Regions from separate parts of the Vibrio ponticus genome, predicted to be linked through region 3. Evidence: riboswitches for the same ligand, from Rfam matches in the RefSeq annotation. Region 3 holds a riboswitch; each other region holds the start of a gene.
The links. Region 3 has a riboswitch for thiamine pyrophosphate ahead of thiB (thiamine ABC transporter substrate binding subunit). Riboswitches for the same ligand answer to the same signal wherever they lie in the genome.
Positions count from the first base shown of each region.

Region 1: another riboswitch for thiamine pyrophosphate. It lies ahead of thiC (phosphomethylpyrimidine synthase ThiC); the one in region 3 lies ahead of thiB (thiamine ABC transporter substrate binding subunit).
Region 2: another riboswitch for thiamine pyrophosphate. It lies ahead of thiD (bifunctional hydroxymethylpyrimidine kinase/phosphomethylpyrimidine kinase); the one in region 3 lies ahead of thiB (thiamine ABC transporter substrate binding subunit).

Region 1 covers NZ_AP019657.1:2,833,546-2,837,714, reverse strand. Annotated here, with positions in the region: rRNA gene GZN30_RS12800 (23S ribosomal RNA) at 1-223, shown strand, start outside; rRNA gene rrf (5S ribosomal RNA) at 334-449, shown strand; tRNA gene GZN30_RS12790 (tRNA-Asp) at 494-570, shown strand; tRNA gene GZN30_RS12785 (tRNA-Trp) at 640-716, shown strand; gene crcB (fluoride efflux transporter CrcB) at 1,504-1,887, shown strand; TPP riboswitch at 1,950-2,048, shown strand; gene thiC (phosphomethylpyrimidine synthase ThiC) at 2,202-4,139, shown strand; gene GZN30_RS12770 (thiamine phosphate synthase) at 4,139-4,169, shown strand, end outside.
Region 2 covers NZ_AP019658.1:7,146-11,314, reverse strand. Annotated here, with positions in the region: gene GZN30_RS14650 (ABC transporter ATP-binding protein) at 1-424, shown strand, start outside; gene GZN30_RS14645 (ATP-binding cassette domain-containing protein) at 421-1,353, shown strand; gene GZN30_RS14640 (transcriptional regulator) at 1,350-1,823, shown strand; TPP riboswitch at 2,103-2,212, shown strand; gene thiD (bifunctional hydroxymethylpyrimidine kinase/phosphomethylpyrimidine kinase) at 2,311-3,162, shown strand; gene GZN30_RS14630 (ABC transporter ATP-binding protein) at 3,168-3,920, shown strand; partial or broken gene GZN30_RS14625 (ABC transporter permease) at 3,979-4,169, shown strand, end outside.
Region 3 covers NZ_AP019657.1:2,551,065-2,555,233, forward strand. Annotated here, with positions in the region: gene thiP (thiamine/thiamine pyrophosphate ABC transporter permease ThiP) at 1-715, opposite strand, end outside; gene thiB (thiamine ABC transporter substrate binding subunit) at 725-1,717, opposite strand; TPP riboswitch at 1,781-1,889, opposite strand; gene GZN30_RS11360 (flavin prenyltransferase UbiX) at 1,974-2,600, opposite strand; gene mpl (UDP-N-acetylmuramate:L-alanyl-gamma-D-glutamyl-meso-diaminopimelate ligase) at 2,607-3,959, opposite strand.

The sequences.
Region 1 (4,169 bases), 280 kb from region 3:
TCTGGTGTTCGGGTTGTGTCGCCAGACGCATTGCCCGGTAGCTAAGTTCGGAATCGATAACCGCTGAAAGCATCTAAGCGGGAAGCGAGCCTTGAGATGAGTTCTCCCTGATACTTTAAGTATCCTAAAGGGTTGTCGGAGACTACGACGTTGATAGGTCAGGTGTGTAAGTGCTGTGAGGCATTGAGCTAACTGATACTAATTGCCCGTGAGGCTTAACCATACAACACCCAAGGGGTTTTGATGGACTCAAAGAAAGAACAAAACTTGATTGTGTAGAGAACACAAAACAGCTTTCCAAGTTATTCTCTAGAAATAGAGAGAAAGAATTTGCTTGGCGACCATAGCGTTGCGGACCCACCTGATTCCATGCCGAACTCAGAAGTGAAACGCAATAGCGCCGATGGTAGTGTGGGGCTTCCCCATGTGAGAGTAGGACATCGCCAGGCTTTATATTTTGAACGCTTGTTATTAATAACGAGTATTCCACTGCGGAGTGGTAGTTCAGTTGGTTAGAATACCGGCCTGTCACGCCGGGGGTCGCGGGTTCGAGTCCCGTCCACTCCGCCACTTATTCGAAAACCTCGCTTTTGCGAGGTTTTTTTGAATCTACACTGTGATAAACTGTAGTTCAAATTTAGGGGTGTAGCTCCAATTGGCAGAGCAGCGGATTCCAAATCCGCGTGTTGGGAGTTCGAATCTCTCCACCCCTGCCATATACTAAGCCTCAGCAGTAATGCTGGGGCTTTTTTACGTCTGCATTTTATGGTTTTAGTCAATTGGCAGAGCAAGCGGATTCCGCTATTTACCAAAGAGCGCGTGTTGGGGTGAATAGTTCGAATCTCTGGATCGCCAGCCCGGTCCACCCCTGCCATCTTCGAAAGCCTCGACAGAAATGTCGGGGCTTTTTTGCATTTGTTGCTTTTGCAAAGCAAATGTTGGGAGCTTGTGCGCAAGCCCGGCGCCTCCGCCATATTCGAAGGCTCTGACTTAGGTCAGGGCCTTTTTCGTTTCTGGTAGAAACGAAATTGGAACGTTCGATATCTAAGATATCTCTCTTCGAGAACATTCCGTATCGTAGATACGTCATTTCGAGATGCGGGAAAGTTCAGTCTCTTCGATACTTCACTTTGAGAGTGGAAATAGAGCACTCCGTATCCGCGATACTTCGCTTCGGGATGGAGAAACGTTCTTTCTTTGGCTCTATATTCCAACGAGTGCCTCTCGGTTTTCAACTCTACACTCTCTTGCTCTTCTCTCGCATCCGTAGCGCAGCGTTCCGAACTCCCGTATCCACTTTCCCGCATCCGTAGTGCAGCGTTCCGAACTCCCGCATCCACTTTCCCGTATCCGTAGCGAAGCGTTCCAAACTCCGTTATCCGTCAAAGTGACTACGGTAACTTTTTTAATCTGTTAGCTTTTATGGGGTGAATATTTAGTTTGTAGACTCGAAATTTTTCAGGTTATGGCTACAATATAGCCACTTACAGTTTTGGGGGATTTATGGGACAGCTTTCCATTTTAGGTTTTATTGCTCTTGGTGGCGCTTTTGGTGCGTGTTCTCGCTATCTCGTCTCAGAGCTTTGTGTCGCGCTGCTGGGTCGAGGTTTTCCTTACGGCACACTCACTGTTAACGTTGTGGGCTCATTTATTATGGGACTACTGATTGCGGCATTTGAAAGTGAAATCATGTCGATTGAACCTTGGCGACAAATTATCGGCCTTGGTTTCCTTGGTGCTCTAACCACATTCTCTACGTTCTCAATGGATAATGTACTGCTGATGCAGCAGGGCGCATTCTTTAAGATGGGCTTAAATGTGTTACTCAATGTCTTTTTGAGCATCTCAGCGGCGTGGTTAGGTTTTCAATTACTGATGAAGTCTTAACAAAAATTTAAATATTTTTGTACAGGTCAGCTTGGTTTAGACCTGTCAATTGCTTATAATTGCATCACTTGTCGGAGTGCCATTTGGCTGAGACCGTTAATTCGGGATCCGTTGAACCTGATCAGATTAGAATCTGCGAAGGGAACAGGAGAAGATATTATCGTTAGGGATGTTTCTATCATCCTAGCGTACCTATCAACATATCGATGTTGTGTTTAGGTTGCTACAACCTAATTTTCGATACCTCTTGTCATATCGTTCCGCCAAGCATTTTTATCCCATACGTTTATAAAAAATGAGCAAGGAAAAATGCTATGTCGAGTCGCAAGCAAGCAAGACTGGAAGCTAAACAGTTTATTGATACTCTCTCAGTACAACCTTATCCAAATTCGCATAAGGTGTATGTTGAGGGTTCCCGTCCTGATATTCGAGTACCAATGCGCGAAATATCTTTGGCCGATAGCCTAGTCGGAGGCACCAAAGAAGCGCCTGTATTTGAGCCTAACGAGCCTATTCGTGTATACGATACCTCTGGTCTCTACACCGATCCTGAACACCAAATCGACCTTTACAATGGCTTACCTAAGCTTCGTGAGCAGTGGATCGAAGAGCGCAGTGATACCGAAGTTTTGGATGATGTTAGCTCCGTCTATACCAAAGAGCGTTTAGCCGATGAAACTCTCGATGAGCTTCGTTACGGTAATCTACCACGTATAAGACGTGCTAAGAGCGGTAAATGTGTTACTCAACTTCACTATGCTCGTCAGGGGCTTATTACTCCTGAAATGGAGTACATCGCTTTGCGTGAGAACATGGGACGTGCTCGCTATCGCGATGAAGTTCTCACTCAGCAGCATCCTGGCCAAAGTTTTGGTGCGAATCTACCCAAAGATATTACTCCTGAGTTTGTACGCAAAGAGGTCGCTGAGGGGCGCGCCATCATTCCTTCTAACATCAACCATCCAGAATCGGAGCCAATGATTATTGGTCGTAACTTCCTAGTCAAAGTGAACGCTAACATCGGCAACTCTTCAGTGACTTCGTCAATAGAAGAAGAAGTAGAGAAGCTGGTTTGGTCAACACGCTGGGGTGGTGATACGGTTATGGACCTGTCGACTGGGCGTAATATTCATGAAACTCGTGAATGGATCTTGCGTAACAGTCCTGTTCCTATTGGGACGGTGCCTATGTACCAAGCGTTAGAAAAAGTGAATGGTATTGCTGAGAACCTTAATTGGGAAGTGATGCGTGACACACTGATTGAGCAAGCCGAGCAGGGCGTGGATTACTTTACCATTCACGCAGGGTTACTTCTACGCTATGTGCCAATGACGGCAAAACGGGTTACCGGCATTGTCTCTCGTGGTGGTTCCATCATTGCTAAATGGTGTCTAGCCCATCATCAAGAAAGTTTTCTTTATACTCATTTCCGCGAAATCTGTGAGATCTGCGCTAAGTATGATGTCGCGCTTTCTCTTGGAGATGGGCTTCGTCCAGGTTCTGTCGCAGATGCTAACGATGAAGCGCAGTTCGCTGAACTTAGAACGCTCGGTGAGCTAACCAAGATCGCTTGGGAATATGATGTGCAAGTGATCATTGAAGGCCCGGGCCATGTGCCAATGCACATGATCAAAGAAAATATGGAAGAGCAGCTTGAGCATTGTCATGAAGCGCCTTTTTATACCTTAGGTCCACTTACAACTGATATTGCCCCAGGCTACGATCATATTACTTCGGGTATTGGTGCGGCGATGATTGGCTGGTATGGCTGTGCCATGCTGTGTTATGTCACGCCGAAAGAGCACCTTGGGTTACCAAACAAGGATGATGTTAAGACCGGTCTGATTACTTATAAATTGGCTGCCCATGCGGCGGATTTGGCAAAAGGTCATCCGGGAGCACAAGTGCGCGATAACGCCCTGTCGAAAGCGCGCTTTGAGTTCCGCTGGGAAGACCAATTTAACTTGTCTCTCGATCCGGAAACTGCACGCAGTTTCCATGATGAAACCTTGCCGCAAGAATCAGGTAAGGTTGCTCACTTTTGCTCAATGTGTGGTCCTAAATTCTGCTCGATGAAGATTTCGCAAGAGGTGCGTGAATACGCTAAGGACACCGAACAGGTAGCGGCCGATCAAGCTATAGAGATAAAAATGCTTGATGACCCATTAGAAGGAATGCGTCAGAAATCGGCGGAGTTTCTTGCGACTGGGTCAGAGTTGTACCATCCAGCGGTCAGCACAGAGGCTGAGTAATGATGGTCTCTATACTGGTTCCATCGAGTA
Region 2 (4,169 bases), on a different replicon from region 3:
CGCCGAACAGCTACTGGATTTAGTCAATATCCCTCGAGAACGTCTCACTGAATATCCTCACCAGTTCAGTGGCGGAATGCGCCAACGGCTCGTTATCGCGATAGCCCTCTCCCTTAACCCCAAAATGATCATCATGGATGAGCCGACGACTGCGCTCGATGTCGTGGTGCAACGAGAGATCTTGCAACAGATCTACCAATTGCGTGAAGAGTTTGGTTTTTCGATTCTGTTTATTACCCACGATCTGGCACTGATGACCCAACTCTGTGATCGTATCGCGATCATGCGTCACGGTGAGATTGTCGAAGTGAATACCTCCAAAGAGATCCGTGTTAATCCGCAACACGCTTATACGCAAAAACTATGGGCATCGTTCCCGAATATCCATGAAGGTAAACATCAAACGCAAGGAGCGCCAGCATGAACGAACCCATCATCCAAGTTAATGATATCGTAAAAGAATTTAATGTCGGAGGCGGTTTCTCTGCCGTAGAACGTTTTAAAGCGCTGCAAGGGGTGAGCTTTAATCTGCATAAAGGTCGCACGCTGGCGTTAGTGGGTGAATCAGGCTGTGGTAAAAGTACCTGTGCCCGCTTGATCACTAAAGTCTACCCTACCACCAGCGGTGAGATCTTATTTAAAGGGCGTAATATTGATGAGATCAACAGCCGTAAAGATCTCCTCGATTACCGCAGTAAAGTGCAAATGGTATTCCAAGATCCGTTTGGCTCACTCAATCCCACTCATACTATTCGCCACCATTTAACTCGCCCACTGAAGATCCACAAGCAAGTGACAAATAACGCTGAGATCCCAGCGAAATTAAATGAGTTGATCCAACTGGTTGAACTGGCACCCGATACGCTCGATAAGTACCCCCATGAACTGAGTGGTGGTCAACGTCAACGAGTGAACTTAGCCCGCGCACTCGCGGTTGGCGCGGAAGTGATTCTCGCCGATGAACCCACCTCGATGCTCGACGTTTCCATTCGACTTGGGGTACTAAACCTAATGCAACGGATGAAGCAAGAGCTCGGCATTGGCTTTTTGTATATCACTCATGACCTTGCGACAGCCCACTACATCGCGGAAGAGACCGCAGTGATGTACAAAGGGCAGATCGTTGAATGGGGTGATACACAATCCATTTTGACCAATCCACAGCATCCTTACACCAAACTACTGATTTCCGCCGTGCCCGATCCCGATCAGCCATTTGGTCATTTGGTCGAAAGTGAACCAAACTATTCTCAACAAGCGGATGAAATTCGTGCCACCAGCGCCATCGTGCAGCACGGTGTGCGACAGGTTGGTCCAAATCACTTTGTAAAACAGTGGGATGATGCAGCATGATCAAACTAGAATCTTGGGTAGAAGCGATCTCTGATTGGTACCAAAACCGGAAGCATGATCAAGATGATTCCTTGTGTTCATTGATCCTTTCTGTTCCTGATTCTGTTTGGGGTCCTCAAGTCACCGAACTACAAAGTAAAGCCATCGCCTGCTGGTTAGATGGCTGCCTGCGGGTTTTTCATGGGTTGCGCTACAGCAACCCAACTAAAGCCTACCAATATCTGCAACTGGCTAGCAGTAAGTTGCAGGCAACCGCGAGTCAACCTCTTGCCGAGCTTGAGCTACGAGACTGGTCAATGAAACGCCTCCAACACCTTACTGTACTGGCACTGGAGTTTTGTAATCAACAACCACAAAGCCAGTGGCAACAAGAGTCGGATAACTTGATCGAATCACACGTGCAATTTATGGCAGCGCATAATTGGAATGAACCTCGAAAGCATGATCAAGGCAAAGCTTCATTTCATTGATCTACACCGCAATTCACTTTAACCCGCCTTGATCATCTTTCCGCAATTCGATTCATGCTTCCGATTGTTTAAAGGGCTTAGCGCCCTATTCTCGCCCTGCTTGCTTAAATCTGACAAACCACCAATCGCGGTTTGTTGCTATGTTTATCCATCAATTGCTTAATCACGCCTCTGATTCAAAGGGAACCCGGAAGTGTGATCAAGGCAAATATCTTTCAATCAGCAGACGATAAACATCAGGCTTGTTGTAGTAGTTATCAGTATGAGCTGATACTATCTCTCACATAGTCGGGGGGCTGTTGCCATTGTGCAAAGGCTGAGATCGAATTTCGAGACCCGTTGAACCTGATTCAGTTAACACTGACGTAGGGAACTATCAACACTTTGCTACCACTTACATTCCGCACCCTAGCGTCGATCCGTTTTGTGATCGCGTTAATGCTCCTGGTCAAAGTCAGTTCCTATCCGTCAGACAATAGGAGCGACCATGGCGCACACAAGCCAAACCATTACCGCAAACTCTTCTACTCACACGCCAATTGTGCTCACTATCGCGGGTTCAGACAGTGGCGGCGGCGCAGGAATCCAAGCTGACATCAAAGCCATATCAGCAACGGGCAGCTTTGCTTGTTCCGTAATTACCGCCATCACATCGCAAAACACTCAAGGCGTTTCCGCTATTTTTCCGATCCCATTAGCGCACGTTGAGAGCCAATTAGACGCCGTGTTTACCGATCTCAATATCGTCGCAGTCAAAATCGGTATGCTGGCAGATGCGAATATCATCAAGGTCGTCGCGAATAAAATTAAGCAATACCAACCAAGATTTTTGGTGGTGGATCCGGTGATGGTTGCTACCAGTGGTGACTTGCTGCTTGAGCAATCTGCCATTGCCACCTTAAAAAGCGAACTGCTGCCTTTGGCGGATATTATTACCCCGAATCTTCCTGAAGGCGCGGCTCTGACTTCCCTAGCTATACCTCAATCTCAAGCTGAAATGAATGACATGATCAGCGATCTTCGCCAGCTTGGTGCCAAAGCGGTGCTGCTAAAAGGCGGGCATCTAGAAAAAGATCTTAACAGTAACGATCTGCTGATCACCGCCAATCGAGCTGAATTGATCAGCGCCAAGCGTCACCAAACCAAAAATACCCATGGTACAGGCTGTACCCTCTCTTCTGCTATTGCCTCATACCTTGCGCAAGGCAATGAATTGACCGAGGCGGTTAAGCTCTCTAAACACTACATTTCGCAGGCAATCGCCCACGCTGATGAGCTGCAAGTCGGTCAAGGTCATGGACCTGTGAATCATTTCTTTGCTTACGCCGCAAAGCAGTAAAGCCAATGACGACACAAGCTTTGGGCGTGGAAATCAATCACGCCTACTTACAGTACCAAACTAACGTGGTCGCCACGCTAGCCAACGTTAATATGTCGATTCCTGCTGGATGTTGGACTGTATTGTTGGGGCGCAGTGGCAGTGGCAAGACCACACTTTTACGCTATCTTGCTGGATTGCTAGGTGACAGCGTCACTCTTAGTGGTGAGATACGTTCAAGTGATGATCAACCTTTTGAACAACGCATTGCCTACATGGCACAACAAGATTTATTGCTGCCTTGGCTCAACGTGTTAGATAACGTCTGTCTCAGCGCCAAATTTACTGCAAGTGATCAGCAGCAGATGCAAGACAAGGCACTAGCGCTGCTTGAACAAGTCGATCTCGCTCAATATGCCAACACAAAGCCCGATCAATTATCTGGAGGCATGCGCCAACGAGTCGCATTGGCGCGTACCCTGATGCAAGACAAGCCGCTGGTGCTGATGGATGAGCCATTTTCTGCGCTCGATGCGGTTACTAGGCACAAACTACAACGACTTGCTGCTGAATTACTCGCCAACAAAACCGTGATTCTAATCACCCATGATCCACAAGAAGCGGTGCGCTTGGCTGATCAGCTTTATGTACTGCAGGGAACCCCAGCACAAGCGGTCAAGCTTACGGTACCCAGTACCTTGCCGCCAAGAAGTCTCGATGCCGAGTGCGCGGCGCTGCAACAAGCGATTTTACATCAATTGGAGCGCGACTATGACTGATATAACCCAAGGGTCAACGCCAGCAAAACTGCTTGATGAGCGCGAACAGGTCCACCGCCCAGTGCTCAGACTCATCTTTAGCGCATTAATCATCCTCGGGTTATGGCAACTGATTGTGGTGGCATTTGATATGCCGAGCTTTATCCTACCTGCCCCACTTGATGTACTGCACACCATGCTCAATCGCTACCCTGTACTGCTCAAACATAGCTGGGTAACAACGCAGGAGATCTTACTCGGCTTGGGGCT
Region 3 (4,169 bases):
CCAACAATGCGCCAGCTTGCAGGTCAAAATCAAACTTGATCGCTTGGTAGATAGCCAATTCAATCGTCGTTGACTTGGGACCACCTCCCAGCGCCATCACAGTGGCAAAACTGGTAAAGCACAACATAAACACTAAACCAGAGACATGAGGCAGTTGTTGACGCAAGCGCGGCCACTCTACCCACTTAAATTTCTGCCATTGGCTCATACCAAGATGCGCGCACAGCTTATGCTGCTCTTGTGGAATCGACTCCAAAGCCTGTAACAAAAGACGGGCAGCGTAAGGCAAATTAAAGAATGCGTGCGCGAGTAAAATGCCGTTTAGTCCATAGATAGAGAACGGCAACTCACCACCGAAATAGGCAAATAGATCGGCGAACAACCCCGAATTACCATAAATCGCCAGCAGGCCAAAAACCCCAACTAAAACAGGCAAAACCAAGGTTGAACTGAACAGCCTTAGCAACAGCGATTTACCTTTAAAATCGCGTTTAGACAGCGCATGAGCAACTGGCAAAGCAAAGCCAACGCTGAGCAGCGTTGAAAGAAACGATTGATAGAAGCTAAATTGTGTTACATGACGGTAGTACGGATCTTGCCATACCGAAAGAACATTAAGTGAGGGTGCTGCGTGAAACAAGGCAGCAAGGGCTGAAAAAACAAAGGTCGCGATAAGCACCGCGACCACCAGCCCGATTTTAGGCGTACGATTCAAACAATCATCCTATCGAGTCAATGCACTTTGCCATTCGCGAATCCAGGCTTTACGCTGCGCAGCAACTTCATCAGAAGTAAAGCTGAGTGCCTTAGCTGGCACAGTCAAAGCTTCATACCCTTGCGGCAACTTGATATCAGTAACCGGATACATCCAGTTGCCGGTTGGCATTGCCGATTGGAATCCTTCGCTCAGAATAAACTGCATGAATTGGTCGGCTAGCTCTGGGTTTTGCGAGCCTTTCACTTTCGCTGCCACTTCAACTTGGGTGTAATGACCTTCAGAGAAATTAGCCGCAGCAAAACGCTTATCTTGCTCGGCAATAATGTGATAGGCCGGTGAGGTTGTGTATGACAACACCATGTCAGCTTCCCCCTCGAGGAACATAGAATACGCTTCTGACCAACCTTTGGTTACGGTTACCGTTTTCTTCGCGACTTTCTGCCACGCCGCAGCAACATCATCACCATAGACTGACTTCATCCACAACATAAAGCCTTGTCCCGGTGTTGAGGTACGCGGATCTTGGTAGATGACTTTTAGATCATCGCGCTGCTCAACCAACTCTTTCAGGCTGGTCGGTGGATTGGTCAGTTTCTCAGTGTTGTAGACAAAGGCGAAGTAGCTAAAGTCATAAGGGACAAAGGTTTTATCTTGCCAACCACCTGGAATGGTGACGCTTGAGGTATCTACCGAGTGCTCAGCCAAAAAGCCGGTTTTCTTTGCTTCTGCCATTAGGTTGTTGTCCAAACCTAATACGATATCCGCTTTGCTGTTACCGTTTTCCAAACGCAGACGGTTAAGAATTGAGACACCATCATCTAAAGCAACAAAGTTAACTTCACAGCCATCACATTGCGCTTCAAAGGCTTTTTTAACCGCCGGAGCTGGTCCCCAATCGGCTGCAAAAGAGTCATAGGTGTAGATAGTCAGTGTATTATCTGCGGCAATCGCCGAAAAAGAAGCACAAGCCACGGCTAGGGCTGTTAGAGTGGTTTTCACTGTTCGCTCTCCAAAGGTTGAGCGGCACAGGTTTGAAGTCGAGGCTTAATTATCCATAATCATCAATTATCCTGACTCAATTCCTACGCCAGCATTATCTGGTTCAGGTCACGGGTCCCGACAAAAGTCGATCTCAGCCAGTGCTCAGCACTTTGCTCCCCGATGAGTTTCGGATGGATTGTAATCATTCCGATTATCAATGGCTACAATCAATCAACATAAAATAGAGTAACCAAGCAAATGCGGTAGAGAATGGCTAAGGACGTTGATCATAACCCCATCGCGGAACTAACCCTTGCTCAACGCCTAGATGATCCAAGATCCGAGCGACCATAAAATCAATTAAGTCTTCTATCGTTTTCGGTTGATGATAAAAACCCGGCGCCGCTGGCATAATCGTCACGCCCATCTGCGATAACTTATGCATATTTTCTAAATGCAAGGTAGAAAAAGGCGTTTCACGTACCACCAACAATAACTGACCACGCTCTTTCATCACCACATCCGCAGCACGCTCAATCAAATTGTCTGACATACCATGCGCGATCGCAGCAACGCTGCCGGCCGAACATGGGCACACCACCATTTGTTTCGGTGCGGCAGAGCCTGACGCGACAGGCGAGAACCAATCATCCTTGCCGCACACCACCAATTTTTCTGGGTCGCAATTGAGATGTTCAACCAAAGCTTGTTTGGCCGCATCAGGACCGCTGGGTAGTTTTAAACCATGCTCTGTGGCTAGCACCACACGTGCTGCCGATGAGATCAGCAGATAAACCTGATAATCCGCCGCGAGTAAGCACTCAAGCAGACGCAACCCATAGGGTGCGCCTGAAGCTCCAGTAAAAGCGAGGGTCATTGCTTTGCTGTTTTGCTTAGTCATTTACTGTTATTCCGCTAGTTTGGCTAAAAGCTTACCGTGAATACCTTCAAAGCCACCGTTACTCATCACTAAAATGTGATCGCCTGGTTTGGCGCTCGCCACGATCTGCTCAACCAATTGATCAATATCCGCGCTGCTGAAGGCAGGCTGTGAGCATTGCTCTGCAATCTCTTGTACCGACCAATCAATACCCTCCGGTTGATAGAGGTAGACTTCATCAGCATGGTGTAAAGAAGCCGCTAAAGTTTCTTTGTGAACGCCGCGCTTCATGGTGGCGGAGCGAGGCTCAAGCACAGCAATAATCTTGTCTGTGCCGACCTTGTTACGCAAACCGCCACTGGTCAGTTCAATCGCCGTCGGATGATGAGCAAAATCATCATAAACTTTGATGCCATTCACCTCTCCTTTTAGCTCTAAACGACGCTTGGTATTAATAAATTTACCAAGTGCTTCACAAGCCAGATCTGGTGTAACACCAACATGACGTGCCGCAGCAATTGCCATCAGAGCATTATCGACATTGTGATCGCCCACCAAGTCCCAGTTAACGGTACCGACATGCTGATTTTGCAGATAGACACGGAACTCAGAACCATCTTTCTTGATCTTCTCTGCGCGCCAATCGCCATTCTCACCGGTAAACTCTTTTTCGCTCCAGCAACCACGCGCTAGTACGTCAGCAAGTGACTGATCTTTACTTGGTGCTAGAATGCGACCATTACCTGGCACAGTTCGTACTAGATGGTGGAATTGACGCTTAATCGCCTCAAGATCATCGAAAATGTCGGCATGATCGAACTCCAAGTTATTCATCACTAAGGTGCGCGGGTGGTAATGAACAAACTTTGAACGCTTATCAAAAAAAGCACTGTCATATTCGTCGGCTTCGACGACAAAAAACATACTTTCGCCGAGTCGAGCTGAAATACCAAAGTTACCGAGCACCCCGCCTACCAAGAAGCCAGGTTGATAACCACACTCTTCTAATACCCAAGCCAGCATGCTTGAAGTCGTGGTTTTGCCATGGGTACCAGACACCGCTAATACCCAGCGATCGTGCAGTAAAAACTCTTGTAACCATTGCGGTCCCGAGGTGTAACGCAGGTTATTATTTAGTACATATTCCACACATGGATTACCGCGACTCATCGCATTACCAATCACCACGAGATCCGGCGCTGGGTTAAGCTGACTTGGATCGAAACCTTCTATAATTTCAATACCTTGAGATTCAAGCATTGTACTCATTGGTGGGTAAACGTTTGCGTCACTCCCGGTCACTTTATGCCCAAGTTGGCGCGCTAACATTGCCGCACCACCCATAAAGGTGCCACAGATCCCCAAGATATGAATATGCATAAACTAAACCTTGTATTACGCGAAAAATTACCACTTCATTATGGCGATAATGCGCCTAAAAGCGAAACATTTTGATCGCTCTCACTGCGCTTGAACTGCCACTTTCGGCAACAATTATCTTAATAAAGCTATCAATAAAAATCCGCCTTTTGCATCTAAATAAATTGAGATCTCAGACAGTTACTTTAGTACCCATAAAAAGATCTAGGT